DNA from 3 places in the Paenibacillus sp. FSL H7-0940 genome. Region 1 is predicted to be linked to each of the others. Evidence: riboswitches for the same ligand, from Rfam matches in the RefSeq annotation. Region 1 holds a riboswitch; each other region holds the start of a gene.

Evidence for each region. Region 1 has a riboswitch for S-adenosylmethionine ahead of metA (homoserine O-succinyltransferase). Riboswitches for the same ligand answer to the same signal wherever they lie in the genome.
Region 2: linked by a shared signal. The riboswitch ahead of MHB71_RS30515 (methionine ABC transporter ATP-binding protein) and the one ahead of metA (homoserine O-succinyltransferase) in region 1 are both predicted to bind S-adenosylmethionine.
Region 3: linked by a shared signal. The riboswitch ahead of mmuP (S-methylmethionine permease) and the one ahead of metA (homoserine O-succinyltransferase) in region 1 are both predicted to bind S-adenosylmethionine.

Annotation. Positions count from the first base shown of each region.
Region 1 is NZ_CP150280.1:3,698,992-3,704,022, forward strand. It holds gene MHB71_RS16200 (aminotransferase class I/II-fold pyridoxal phosphate-dependent enzyme) at 1-810, opposite strand, end outside; gene MHB71_RS16205 (PLP-dependent transferase) at 807-1,994, opposite strand; gene metA (homoserine O-succinyltransferase) at 2,019-2,936, opposite strand; SAM riboswitch class I at 3,173-3,296, opposite strand; gene corA (magnesium/cobalt transporter CorA) at 3,748-4,683, shown strand; gene MHB71_RS16220 (HRDC domain-containing protein) at 4,754-5,031, opposite strand, start outside.
Region 2 is NZ_CP150280.1:6,933,923-6,938,953, reverse strand. It holds gene MHB71_RS30530 (DUF2167 domain-containing protein) at 1-868, shown strand, start outside; gene MHB71_RS30525 (MetQ/NlpA family ABC transporter substrate-binding protein) at 992-1,831, opposite strand; gene MHB71_RS30520 (methionine ABC transporter permease) at 1,907-2,566, opposite strand; gene MHB71_RS30515 (methionine ABC transporter ATP-binding protein) at 2,567-3,601, opposite strand; SAM riboswitch class I at 3,728-3,869, opposite strand; gene MHB71_RS30510 (Cthe_2314 family HEPN domain-containing protein) at 3,999-4,715, opposite strand; gene MHB71_RS30505 (heme A synthase) at 4,881-5,031, opposite strand, start outside.
Region 3 is NZ_CP150280.1:6,638,458-6,643,488, reverse strand. It holds gene MHB71_RS29115 (FtsX-like permease family protein) at 1-1,329, shown strand, start outside; gene mmuM (homocysteine S-methyltransferase) at 1,413-2,480, opposite strand; gene mmuP (S-methylmethionine permease) at 2,458-3,870, opposite strand; SAM riboswitch class I at 3,963-4,064, opposite strand; gene MHB71_RS29100 (Ger(x)C family spore germination protein) at 4,135-5,031, opposite strand, start outside.

The sequences.
Region 1 (5,031 bases):
CAGTTTGGCTGTGCTCTGTTCGCTGTGAGCCATGCGAGCTCCCAAGGTTTTCATGCCGCGCATCAGAAGCCAGGATTCTTGAGCCCCAAGTACAGTTCCGAGTCCATTTTGCAACTGTTTCAGTTGTACGCCAAGTGATTCCGTGCGAGCAACGGCTAACCCTGCCAGTACATCACTGTGACCTCCGAGAAACTTCGTAGCACTATGTACGACGATATCCACACCAAGCTCAATTGGACGCTGATAGTAAGGTGTCATAAAAGTGTTATCCAGAATCGTGATCAGGTCATGTTCCTTCGACCAGTCAGTCACAGCAGCGATATCCGTGATTCGCAGTGTCGGGTTGGACGGTGTTTCCATATAAACTGCCTTGGTGTTCGGCTTGAGCGCCGCTTTTACTTCATCTATATTGGTCATGTCTACAAAGGTCGTCTCGATCTGCATACGGCTCAATATGGAAGTAAGCAAACGATACGTACCTCCATATACATCTTCCGTTACAATCATGTGATCCCCTGCGGAGAACATCATGAACACGCTGGATATCGCGGCCATTCCCGATGAATAGGCGAATCCTCGTGCACCGCCCTCCAGCAGTGTGATGTAATCTTCCAAAGCCTGACGTGTCGGATTACCCGAACGACTGTAATCATGTTGAGGCGGATTGAAGATATCAAAATGATGGAATGTTGATGCTTGGTAGATCGGTACACTGGACGCTCCAGTCGTTTTGTCAATCTCATCTCCAAAATGGAGCAATTTGGTATCAAATTTTAACTCGGATTTGGGCTTGTTGTTGGACTCACTCATGAGTGCACGCCTCCTTCCACTTCCTGTTGTGCAACTGTCAGAGCATTGCCGAGATCTGCAATCAGATCATCTGCATGTTCAATGCCTACGGAGAACCGGAGCAAACGGTCATCCACACCTACGGCTTCACGAATTTCAAGCGGAATATCCGCATGAGTCTGTACTGCGGGATAAGTCATGAGTGATTCAACTCCGCCGAGACTTTCGGCAAAAGCAATGAGTTGGATATGACGCAGCAACGGTTCAACATAACGTGCATCCTTCACTTTGAAAGAGAAGATACCTGTATTACCCGTGGATTGTTTGTTCTGTATCTCATACCCCGGGTGATCGGATAGACCTGGATGATACACTTCAACCACCGCTGGGTGCTCAAGCAAGTATTTGGCAATAGTAAGTGCATTGTGCTCATGACGCTCCATGCGAAGAGCCAGCGTTTTCATACCTTTCATCAACTGGTAGGAGTCACTTGGAGATAATACCGCTCCAATGGAATTATGCAGGAACGCCATCTCAGCAGATAATGCCTCACCCTTGGTAATAATTAGTCCGGCGAGCACATCATTATGTCCACCCAGATATTTGGTAGCGCTATGAATGATGATATCGGCACCCAGTTCAATCGGACGTTGGAAAAATGGAGTCAGCAACGTGTTGTCAACAATGGTCAACAGGTTGTAACTTTTCGCCCAGGAAGCGACAGCTTCCACATCTGTGATCATCATCAACGGATTGGTTGGTGTCTCAATAAATACAGCTTTGGTATTCGGCTGACGAACATTTTCCAGTGCTGCAATGTCATTTGTATCCACATAACTTGCGGTTACACCGAAACGGGACAAGATGCGTTCAAGCAGACGATAGGTTCCGCCGTATAGATCCAGCGATACAATCAGATGATCCCCTTGACCGAACATGGCAAAGATGGTTTGTAGCGCGGCCATACCTGAGCTACAGGCAAATCCTGCATCACCGGACTCCAGCGCTGCGGCCGCCTCTTCCAACACTTTGCGAGTTGGGTTGGTCGTACGAATATAATCAAACCCCGTGCTTTGTCCAAGCTTCGGGTGGCGAAACGCAGTGGATTGATAGATCGGAAAGTTAATGGCGCCTGTAACCGGTTCATTGATGGACCCAATTTGTGCTAAGCGGCTTTCGATTTTCAACTTGTTGTTGTCTTCCATTGCTGCATCCTCCTGTAATCTCGATTAGATTTGCGGGCCAATATCGTAAGGTGTTTCTTGATACACATAGTAATTGAGCCAGTTAGAGAATAATAAGTTGGCATGAGCGCGCCAAGTAGCTGGTGGCACACGGGAAGGATCGTCATTCGGATAATAATGTCTAGGCAATGCGATATCCAACCCTTTAGCTGTATCCCGGTCATACTCCCACTTTAATGAGAACGGGTCATACTCGGCATGTCCTGTGGCAAAAATCTGTTTGCCGTCTCTGGTAGCAACCAGGAAGATCCCCGCTTCCTCAGATTCAGCCAAAATCTCTAATTTCTCATTCTTTTCAATATCTTCGCGTCTCACTTCCGTATGACGGGAATGTGGAACGTTGAATACTTCATCGAATCCACGCAACAACGGAACATGTGGTTTGTTGATGGTATGTGGGAAAACGCCAAAACACTTTTCATCAAGTGCAACCTTGGGTACGTCAAAATGATGGTACAAACCTGCCTGGGAAGCCCAACATATGTGGAGGGTTGAAGTCACATTGGTTTTAGTCCATTCGAAGATCTCCTGGATTTCATTCCAATAGTTCACGTCTTCGAAATCCATCTGTTCCACAGGGGCGCCCGTAATGATCATTCCATCGAAACGACGGTGTTCAATCTCATCAAAGGTTTTATAGAACAGATCCAAATACTCCTGAGACGTATTCTTCGACGTATGGGATTTGGGATGTACGAGAACGACATCCACCTGAATAGGCGTGTTTCCCACCAGACGAAGCAATTGTGTTTCGGTCGTTTCCTTTGTGGGCATCAGGTTTAATATAGCGATACGGAGTGGACGAATATCCTGCTGATATGCAGAAGTTTCATCCATGACGAAGATATTCTCTCCTTCAAGTACTTCTTTTGCTGGTAGCGTATCGGGTATTTTGATTGGCATAGTAAGTCTAACTCCTCCTTGTGCATAGATAGATGCAGCCACCCCTGGCTTGATGTCTTCACATCAATACAGTTATAGACTGCCTTGAGCTTGTAAAAACATTGAATTGCTCTTTCATCCAACGTTACAAACAACCTCAAGTTCCTTAGCGAAAATCACTGCTGAGAAGTCGGGGCATATGACAAAGACCTTCCTCGGATTTCGAGAAAGGTCATATGTAAAATAGATATGCGCCTCTCTCATCTCTCAGTTACAACAGTGCCACCTGACACTTAGTCGCTGCAAGAATTAGCACCGTGCGGTATACCGCCGGTTGCCGGGTTTCATCGGGCCAGTCCCTCCACCTACTCTTGATAAGATTTCGCTGTATTAGATTGTAATTAAATATGGTTCACCGTCTACTTTATTACATTAATGCCCTCACGTCAAGATGCAGTTCGATGTCTGCTTCCCAGATCGGAACCGTTCATCATCCGTTGTCATACACTGCCTCAGGGCGCGAAATAGACACATTTTTGCGCTTGAAAGCACCTTGTACCAGCGGTATACTAAACAAGGTGTTATAAACCCTTATGTGAGAGGTGACATATTAAATGGATGGCGACCCGAGGCCTGACTGGCAGCCGAATTCCGACAAACTGCATAGAGAACTGACATCAGCATGCCGGCAGCGGGACGTGACTTCCGTTTGATTATATAGTGAACGCAGCCCTGATCTCCAGGCTCCGCTGCCGACCGGCTGATTTGTTCTTTTTGCGCCCATAATGATAATATCCGCCAAGTTGGCGGGTGCAGAAGGAGTAGATTAACGATGAAAATCCGGTTGGTAAACAACGGTGTATTTATTCCGGTGGACGACATTCAGCAGGCGCTGACTCCACCAGCGGAAGGATTTTACTGGATTGATGCAGACGTAGACGATTTGGCGGTACTTCAGCCGCTGTTCTTGATGCATGATCTGGCTGTAGAAGACTGTCTTAGTGACGAAGAACAACGTCCGAAGATTGAAATTTATGAGAACCATTATTTTATTGTGATTAATAGCATCCGTTTTGATGATGAAGAGATATTTCTACGTGCGGTCAACTTATTCCTTGGCAGACATTTCATTATTAGTGTTACCAAGCACAAGATCAGCGAATTGCGCACACTGAAACCGATCCTGTGGGAACAGGAAATCAGTACACCGGATCGTCTGCTGTATTTGCTGGTTGACTTGATTGTTGATAATTATTTCACCGTAGGTGACCGAATTGAAGCACGAATCGAGAAGCTTGAGGAAGACATTCTGATGCACACCAAAAAGTCACATTTGAGTGAAATTATCGGGCTGCGCAGTGAGATTCTGTGGCTGAAGAAAGTGCTCGGACCTCAGAAAGAGGTCATTAATACACTCAACAAAAAAGATCTGCGTCTCATCGATGATCAACTGCAAAAGTATTTCAGTGACATCTATGAGAATGCCGTAAAAATATCTGAAACCTTTGAGACATATCGCGACCTGATGGGCAACTTGCGAGAAGCCTACCAATCCAGTATTGCGAACCGGGCGAATGAGATCATGCGTGTATTTACCGCCATTACCACGGTCTTCATGCCGCTGACGGTCATTACCGGTATATACGGCATGAACTTTACGAATATGCCAGAGCTTAACTGGAAATACAGTTATTTTGTTGTGATTGGCCTGATGGTTACCCTGGGCCTGAGCATGTTCTTCATTTTCCGCAAGAAAGACTGGGTATGAACTCGTATGAAATAAGAAAGACGAAGCGCTCCTCCGGGAGAAACGCCTCGTCTTTTTTCATTTCTGATCATTAACCAACATTCTTCTCTGTCTCTGCGTGCCGACGGAAGCGGATTCGAATCATGCGCAGTCTTTCATAGACCTGCTCCAGACTTCCTCCATCGGGTTTCTCTCCTCCATACACCTTATGTAATACTGGCTTCAGGAACGTATCTCCCAGCTCCTCATACGCACTCCATACGGCCTCTTGTTCGTTCTCTGGCATCACTGCCAGCTCCACATCAAGAAGACAATCGGTGTCATAACCTTCGTGATCCAGTGCCTCTAACAGCTCAACCAACTCGCGTC
Region 2 (5,031 bases), 3.2 Mb from region 1:
ACCAGCATCTGTCTCTCTGGACGGTAAGGCCACCCTGGAAGTCCCTGAAAGCCATTCCTATCTGGATAAGCCCAATACCCAACGCTCGATACTTAACAGTGATGGAAAGCCTAATGGGAACGAAATCGGAAGCCTAACCAGCAATAGCGAATTCGGCTCGTGGTATGTAGTTTTCGAGTACGTGAAGACAGGTCATATCCATGATGACGATCAAAATTTGAATGCCGAAGAACTGTTAAGCAGTTATATCCGAGGCACAGAAGAAGATAACAGAGAACTTGATCCTGAATATAGAACGTACATAACGGGGTGGGAAATCGAACCGGCATATGACAGTACCAAACACCAGTTGGTTTACTCCCTTGGTTTCAAGAATGCTGATCAGCAAGCCATGGTCAATTACAATGTAAAACTCCTGACACGCGAAGGATACATCACAGCCATTCTGGTTACAGATACGGCCAACTTTCAACAGAGCCGTCAGGCATTCGAGGAAACCGTACTTCATAAGCTTAGCATCAATGCAGGATACACCTATGAGGAGTACAATGCTTCGACTGACAAAACATCCACTATAGGGCTCAACAGTCTTCTGATGGGCGGGATCGGGTACACAGCTTCCCAGAAATTCAGTGCTCTTCTTTTGCTCAAAAAAGGATGGGCTTTGATCCTCGTTGTCGTCCTTGGGTTAATCGGTTGGATCAGATACAAGATCAAAAGCTCACACGGAGAAGAAGAAACACTCTCTCCCTCCGAGAGAACGTACCTGCAAGAAGCAGATGAGCAGCAGTATGCTGATCAGAATGAATTATCCTACTACCGCCAATCTAGGCATCCATCCAACGCGGAGAAACAAGATAAGCCCTAACCCATCCTTTTTTGATCCCCACGTCAGCACAGATTAGGAAACATAAAATAAGCCGTATATCTCTTCTGAAGAGATATACGGCTTATTCTTAATAGCTTCACATCATGTCATACATATCGTGAATTATTCAGTTGCAGGTTCAACTGCACCTTTATAACGTTCTTTGATGAATGTTTTCACTTCTTCGGAGTGCAAAGCAGCAGCCAGCTTCTGAATCGCATCTGCATCCTTGTTGTCCTCACGGGAAACGAGGATGTTTGCGTATGGGTTACCTTGCAAATCTTCGATCAGCAAAGCATCATTCGCCGGATTCAAGTTCGCTTCGAGCGCATAGTTAGCGTTGATGAATACCAGATCCGCTTCATCCAATTGACGAGGCATCATGGCTGCATCCAGCTCAATGATATCCAGGTTCTTCGGATTGGCTGTGATGTCTTGAATCGTAGATGTGATATTTGTGTTGTCTTTCAGCGTAATAATACCTTCCTTCGCGAGCAACAACAGTGCACGTCCACCATTGGATGGGTCATTTGGAATTGCTACTTTTGCGCCGTCTGCCAATTCATCCAAAGACTTAATCTTTTTGGAGTATCCACCAAAAGGTTCAACATGAACAGGTGTTACAGAAACGAGGTTGAATCCACGTTCTTTGTTCTCTGTGTCCAGATAAGGCTGGTGCTGGAAAAAGTTCGCATCCAATTTTTTATCAGCAAGCTGCTGATTGGGTTGTACATAGTCATTGAACGTAACGACTTGCAGACGAATACCTTGTGCTTCCAGTTCAGGCTTGATGCTTTCCAGAATCTCTGCATGTGGTGTAGGTGAAGCTCCAACTTTCAATTCAACCGTGCGTGGTGCACCTGCTGAATTGTCTGCGCCGCTATCGGCGTCCTTGTTGTTTCCACAAGCTGCGAGAACCGCAATCAACATAAGACTAAGTAGAGCAAAAGACCATTTTTTCATGTGTAAAACCCCTTCTCTAATCATTTTTGTCATGTGGTGTCCGCATTATTGCATAACCATCATGTTATCTATGTGTTATTTCCTGGTGAAAAATGTAACCAAGCGATCTCCAGCCATCTGGAGAATTTGCACTAGAATGATCATCGACACTACGGATATGATCATAATTTCATTTTGATAACGGAAGTATCCATAGTTGATTGCCAGTGTTCCCAGACCTCCACCGCCAACCATGCCCGCCATCGCCGTATAGGAGACGAGCGTAACAATGGTGATCGTTATACCAGCAAGCAGTCCAGGCAGTGCCTCAGGCAGTAACACCCGTCTTACAATCTGTCCGGTCGATGCACCCATCGACTGTGCCGCTTCAATGACACCACGATCAACTTCTCGCAACGTCGTCTCCACCAAACGAGCAAAATAAGGAGCTGCTGAAATCACCAAAGGAGGTATAACGCCGAGCACCCCCGTAGCTGTACCGACGAGTATACGAGTGAATGGAATAAGAGCAACAATCAATATGATAAATGGGACTGAGCGCAAAATATTCACAATCAGGGATAGTATAGTGTACACTGCCCGTGACTTCATCGAAGCAGATCGGGCTGTCATGAACAGCAGTACTCCGAGCGGTAAACCTAAGATAACGGTAAACAAGCCTGATACACCCAAAATTTGCAGTGTCTCTATGGAAGCTTTACCAACCTCTTCCCAGCGAACTGTTGAAAAATCCATCTAACGAAGCACCTCCACATCAAGTCCCTCAGCGGTTAATTCTGATATCGTCCGATCAATCGCATTTGAATCACCCTCGAACCGAACGGTCAGCTGCCCATAAGGAACCTGTTTAATCGTAGAGATTGTTCCCTGCAGGATGGCAAAATCCACGCCTGTCTTGCGTACCGTTCTGGACAAAATCGCTTCATATGTTTTGTTACCCAGAAAGGATATCTTCACAAGTTTGGAAGCAGCACCTGCCTGCAATTCAACGCCTGCATTTGCCAGAGCGGTCTCTTCCAGAGCAAGTCCAGCTTCATGGTCACGCATCATGAAGTCCCGCGTAATCGCATGCTGCGGCTTCAGGAACACGTCTGTTACAGGTCCTTGTTCCACAATGCCACCTTGATGAATGACAGCCACCTTGTCACAGATGTTCTGAATGACATGCATCTCATGTGTGATCAGCACAATCGTTAGGTTGTACTTTTCATTAATGTCGAGTAATAACTTCAGGATTGAATTTGTCGTCTGCGGATCAAGTGCCGAAGTAGCCTCATCACAGAGAAGTACATTTGGATCACTTGCAAGTGCTCTCGCAATCCCTACACGTTGTTTCTGGCCGCCCGATAATTGAGCCGGATATTTGCTGCTGTGGTGCTCCAGACCAACCAGTGCAAGCATTTCCTTCACTTTGCGATCAATGGCTTCCTTGGGTGTATTCACAAGCTTTAGTGGAAAAGCTACATTGTCATATACCGTTGCCGAAGATAACAGATTAAAGTGTTGAAAAATCATCCCGATCTTACGTCTCTGTTGCTGCAATTCGGTTTTGCTCAGTTCAGTCAGGTTGATTCCGTCGACCCATACCTCACCCTCCGTAGGCCGTTCCAGCAAATTAATGCAGCGAATCAATGTGCTTTTTCCAGCTCCGGAATGGCCAATCACACCGTAGATTTCACCCTTTTGGATGCTCAAATTCAGCTCGGATAACGCTGTTGTAGATTTTGTTCCTTTGCCGTACGTTTTCGTTAAACCTTTTAATTCAATCAATCGCACTTGCCCCTTTCCAACCACCTACATGTATCTTTACCCGATCTAAAGGAAAACTCCCCTTAAAGTACAAAAAAAGAGCCCTTTGCAGATACAAAGAGGGCTCTTCACGTGAAAGAATATACCTTCTCATCTGCCAAAATCGTGTCTTGCACCATTTTGTAGGAATTAGCACCTAACATCTATAACGAATGATACATGTATCATGTCGTTACAAATCGGTTGCCGGGCTTCATCGGGCCTGTCCCTCCGCCGCTCTCGATAAGAAATATGTTGTTGTAGGATTTTATAAGTTCATGTAGTTTATGCTTTATAATGTGAACGTAACTTTTGAAATATCAATTATATCCGTGTAACATTCGATTGAAACTCAGTATATTCCAAGTATTCCGATTTGTCAAAGGGAATTATTTCTTTTCCATATTTTATTGATATAACTATAAGAGGCTGTTAACGTTTCACAGACCATATCGACGCCCTGACGCATTTCCTGCACATGCTGATTCAGATCCTCCAATTTCACTTTACCTTGCAAGGTCTGATGTAACTGCCACAGGTCATCGTGCATTTCTGAGTTCATGTAGTGAATTTCCATATTACGTCGTTTGCGCAGCTTGCTCATCGGTTCACGATAAGAGTCCTTGATCTGTATTAATAGCAACGCAAGATCATGATGTTCCCTCGCATAGTCGAACTGCCTTAACACAGTAAAATAAGAAAAATGCGCTTTGGTATTTGAAGTATTCAACTGGAATATTTCATTTAATACCGTGCCGACTTTATCCAGAATGGCAAAGCAGCGGATAAAGCCATCTTTGTAGAAATACACATACCGAGCATACTCGGCTTTTTCAGTCGGCGTCATATCATCCGTTGATCCTGCAACGACCTTTTTACGAAAATGAGCAGCAGCGAAACAGCTTTGCTCCAGTTCATCCAGTGAGGAGATGAGTCCCTGAGTCCACACATACAGTTTCCGATAGTCATGCGTGGGATCATGGTCCACATGCATTTGTCGTTGAAATAGCTCAAGCGTATGCGCCATTGCGTCCATCGCTGCCTTCAATTTACCTTCGTTTATACGTGGCTTTTCCCCCAACAACGTTCGCAGCATATCTAACCTCCTCTTTTCCAAATCAACAAGAATTCATCACCGTAAACGTAACACATCATCCATTCCGTGTAATTGCTGCTTGCCATAGGTTGCCCTGATCCCTCTGACATCAAACAAAGTCCACCTGTCCAATGATGTACATCACTGGATGGTGGACTTTCATATTTAAAAACGATTAGCCGGGCGATGTAGCTTGTACACCAGGAAACTCATATACGTTAAGACTCCGAACAATATGGCGATATCCAGCATATGAGCAAGAGCTACGAACATGTATACTTCCGGACGGTTCATTGTCACCATCATGAAAATACCA
Region 3 (5,031 bases), 2.9 Mb from region 1:
ATACTGGCCGGCGTACTACTATTTACTCTAGTGATTCTGTTCACTGTGTTATATGCCAAAAAGGCACGCAGCATACAGCCCGTGCAGGCTATTCGTTATGGTATGTCGGAGACAGATCACAGCCGGATGGCTGGCAAAATGAATTCGCCATTGGCGCACTGGATCGGGTTCACACGACTGCCTGTGACCGCCGTGCTTGGATTCCGACATGTGTTCAAAAACACCAAAAGCTCTGTTCTAACAATCCTGCTGACTACCATGGCTTCCTCCGTACTAGTTTTGGGGTATGTTCTGCTGACCAGTATAAACGGAATTGAACAGACCGCAGCTAAATGGGGGTATGACAATGCCAATATCGCAACAGTCGTAGTGAACAAAAGTAACTTCCCCAAGGCTGAACTAAAGCACGTGTTAGCGCAGGATTCGAGGATCAGCAATGTAGGCTGGCAAGGGAACACAACGGGTGTAATTAGCCCGGAGTCTTTGGCAGCAGTAGAGGGCCAATCCATCAGTCTCAACTTGAGTGTACTGGACGGGAGTTATCAGGAACTTGGATTCGAAACGTTAAAAGGGGTTAACCCACAACATGCGAATGAAATTGCCATTGGTGTAAGTGTAGCCAAAACATCAAATAAAGATCTCGGTGATCTTATCGATATCTATATTGAAGGAGAAAAGCGTACATTCCTCATCACAGGCATCTATCAGGCGTTCGCCAACATGTCTGTTTCAGGCAGAATCACCATTGATGCCATGAGAAGTGTGAACCCGGATTATAGTGAATTTGATGTTATCTTCATCAATGTGAACGATATGGCACAAGCGGGTAAGGTTGCCTCGGAATTAAATGAGCAATTTAAAGATTTTGCTTCGGTAGTCACTCAAAAGACTTTGCTTGATTCGGTTTACGCGGAAGCCGCTAACATCCTGATCTATCCGATGAGCCTGATCGGATTGCTGTTTATCATTGTGACGTTCATCATTATTTTCAGTACCTGTAGAATCAATATCCGTAAAGAAAGCAGAACGTACGGGATATACAAATCGCTGGGAATGACATCTCGCCAAATCCGGTTGTCGCTCACCATGGGAATGTTCATACTGTCCTCCGTGGGAGCCATACTGGGTATTTTCGTCGGCGTATACCTGCTGCCTCTTCTACTCGAAATGGTCCTTTCCGGTTATGGTATCGTACAGCTTCCACTGATCCTGCATTGGGGTGGAATGGTACTGTTCACCTGTCTAAGCATCATTGCAGCCAGTCTTGGCTCGTGGTTCTCTTCGAGAATCATTCGGGAAGCATCGCCACGTATACTGGTTATCGAATAATGTAATCAGAATGCCTTAACACAATAAAACAAGCCCTTCCATACCTCTATAGGATGTGGAAGGGCTTGTTATCATGATATGAACTAATTCCGCCATTTCTTCGCAAGTGCACCAATCTGATGTGGCGTAGTACGGCAGCAGCCGCCAATAATTTGCGCGCCCGCAACAACCCACTGTTTCGAAGCATCACTCATGCTGCCACAGGTACCCTGTCCGCTCCACGTCTTCGTCACTGCATCATACGTCTCACCTGAGTTCGGATACACAATAACAGGTTTGTCGCTAGCACTGCTGAGAATACCCACTGCTTCCGTCACCACTTCCATCGGAGCACAGTTCAGGCCAATCGCCGCAATCTGCGGCTCGGAGCCAAACGTCTGTGCACATACCTCAAGCGGTGTGCCCTCGCTGATGCTTGTCCCGTCTTTTAAAGAAAATGATAACCAGGCATACGCATGAGGGAACTCCTTCAGTACATCAACCAGCACCTGTGCTTCCTGCAGGGAAGGAATCGTCTCAAACGCCAGAATATCAGCACCCGCTTCAAGCAGCGCCGCCATACGTGGACGGTGAAATGCGGCCAGCGTCTCATCCGACACGCCGTAATGTCCCACATACTCTGAACCATCCGCCAGATAGGCGCCGTACGGACCAACGGACCCGGCAATAATTGGACGTGGACGAAAACTGTCTCCTTCGCGATCTACTGTACGATCTGTTATATGCTCCTCATTCTCTACGTTCTCGGAACGTACCGAAGGAGCTTCTACAAGCTGACCTGTCGAGCTTTCTCTCCCTACTAAACTACTCTGCACTTCTGCCCACACGTCATCTCTCGCCTGTACAGCCAGTTCCACCGTCTTCCGGATCAGCTCCAGTGCTGACTGTTCATCGATCCCTCTCTTACGGAAACCATCCACCGTCGCCTGATAACTGGATGTAATCGCACAGTCGGCTCCTGCTCGAAAATAATCTGCATGGACCTGAACAATAACATCCGGATTCTCAAGCAACACACGAGCAGACCATAGTGGATCATCGAGATCACATCCATGCTGTTCGAGTTCCGTAGCCAACGCTCCATCCAGAATCATGACCGGATGTTCACGAAGGATCTGTTCTATGGGGTTAGTCTGTTGTGCTTGCGTCATGTACTTGTCCTCTTTTCTTATTCACACGTTCTGTCAGATAATAAGCAGCGTAACATACTGCGATAAACGGAACCCCACAATACAGCGCAATTCGCTGTGTCGGGTCAAAGGCAATACCTATGCATGAAGCCAGGCATAATATAAATGAAACAATTGGTACCACCGGATACAGTGGTGTGCGGTAGACCAGATCTTTGACCGCATGTCCTTCCCGGATATATTGTCTGCGGAACATGTATTGGGAGGCACTGATACTCATCCATACTGCAACGACAGCCAGACCTGAAATGGAAACCAGTGTAATATACACGGTACCTGGCGCAATGATGCTGGACAGCAAAGCCAGCGCACCACCCACCATACTAATCAGAAGTGCATTCAGCGGTACTCCGCTTTTGGTCAATTTGGCAAACCACGGAGAGATCGTTCTTTTGTCAGCCAGAGACCAGAGCATACGTGAAGATGCATACAGGCCTGAATTGGCAGCAGAGAGAATCGCCGTCAGAATAACAAAGTTCATAATGTCTGCTGCATAGGGTACACCCACCCGCTCCATTACCGCTACAAACGGACTTTCCAGTACACTGGCATCCGACATGGGCAGCAAGGCCGACAAGATAATAATCGTTCCGATGAAGAAAATAACCAAACGCCACAGCGTTGTATGAATAGCCTTTGGTATCGTCTTTTCCGGGTTCTCCGTCTCACCGGCGGCAATGCCGATTAACTCGGTGCCTGAGAAGGCAAAGTTTACAGCAAGCATGGTCATCAATATCGCTGTAGCCCCATGAGGGAACCACCCGGATGCGGTAATATTCGATAGAAATGGAGCCGGTTCAGAATCCGCCATGGGAATGATACCAAACATGGCTGCGCCACCGATAATAATGAAGATTACGATAGTCACTACTTTTACAGATGAGAACCAGAACTCGGATTCCGCAAAAAATTTCACCGTTAGAGCGTTAAACAGAAAGATCATCAGTGCAAAAACCGCGCTCCATATCCATACGTTTACCGATGGGAACCAGCGCTGCATAAGCAATCCGGCGGCTGTGAATTCGGAGCCAAGCGCAACAGTCCAGGTTAACCAGTATAACCAAGCCACCGTGTAACCTGTTGCCGGTCCGATATATTTGGCTGCATAACTATGAAATGCTCCCGTCTCTGGCATATGAACAGACAGTTCACCAAGACAGAGCATCACCAGATATACAACGATGGCTCCAATCAGATAGGACAGAATGGTTCCCAGTGGTCCCGCCTGCTGAATCGTGTAACCTGAGCTGAGGAATAATCCCGTTCCAATGACTCCTCCGAGAGAGAGCATGACCACATGCCGTGCCTGCATTTTCCGCTGAAAATGCCCTTTGTCGTTGTTGTTCTCCATACCTGCTGCTCCCCTACTTCTTCATCCAGAAAAAACAAAAAAGACCCACTCTGCCTAAAGAGTGCGCCGTTACTGACAAATAAAAACAAACGCTCCTATCTATCAGGCTTTCACCCGCTGGAATTAGCACAGTATCCTTCAGATCTGTTGCTGAGGTTTCTAAGGGCCAGTCCCTCCACCTCTCTGGATAAGAAAATGATTTTTTACTAATATAGCGATCTATCATGAATGTGTCAACAATTAAATAATATATGGCACACCTCGCTATTCGGTGGAAGACCCCGGATTCGTGATGGTGGTCTTTACCTCATAGGTGATCGGCACGGTGCTAAAAATTTTATCCCAATCGTCTTTGACTTTTTTCCATGTTTTAGGTTCTTTAATACGCAAGCTATCCCGAAAATCCGCAACATCTACTTTATAGGTATGCTGAAGTTTGTATAACAACTGTCGAATCTGTTGTTTGGCAAGTTCAGCAAATTCTTTTTCCAATTCACTGAGATACGCACCTTTTTCCTCTTCCTCGGGAGCACGCCAATCCTCCATCAACCAGCCTTCGGATTCAGTTTTCACATGGAATGAAATATCATCGCCAACCACTTTTGGAATTATTGTTGTTTTTTTCTTCTTCATTTCATATACAACAGTGAACCCCTCTTTATTGTATGTCTTCAAGATACCTCCTTTTTCTTTAGGTCTGAGCCAAGATAGCCCTTCTAGATCCGTTTGGCTGAGTTCCCCGATGAATTTTGTTGTTTTCCCATCAAAGATACTGGCACCGGAGAACTTGTCCTCTCCATTGAAGTTCAGTACATTCTGGAGCAAAAAGCTGGAACCGGATTGCATTTGTGCATCTAATTTGGAGAGTAGAACGGGGTCCAGGATTTTATTGGACAAGTATGAATTACCGGTAATACCTGTAAGATAAAATGCTGGAATCCGGGAAGGATCATCTGAAGTCAGTACATCAACAGCGCGATGATGGCTAATCAACACCAGACAGTTAGGACGAATATCGTTATCCCGAAGGACAAAATCCAGCAGCTGGTCCAGACCATACTTTTTGGCGATATCCTTGGACACAACGATAACCTTCAGATGATGTCCGATGAGCGGATGATCTCGTCTCAGTGCAAACTGACGAAAGATTTGCAGCAAGGA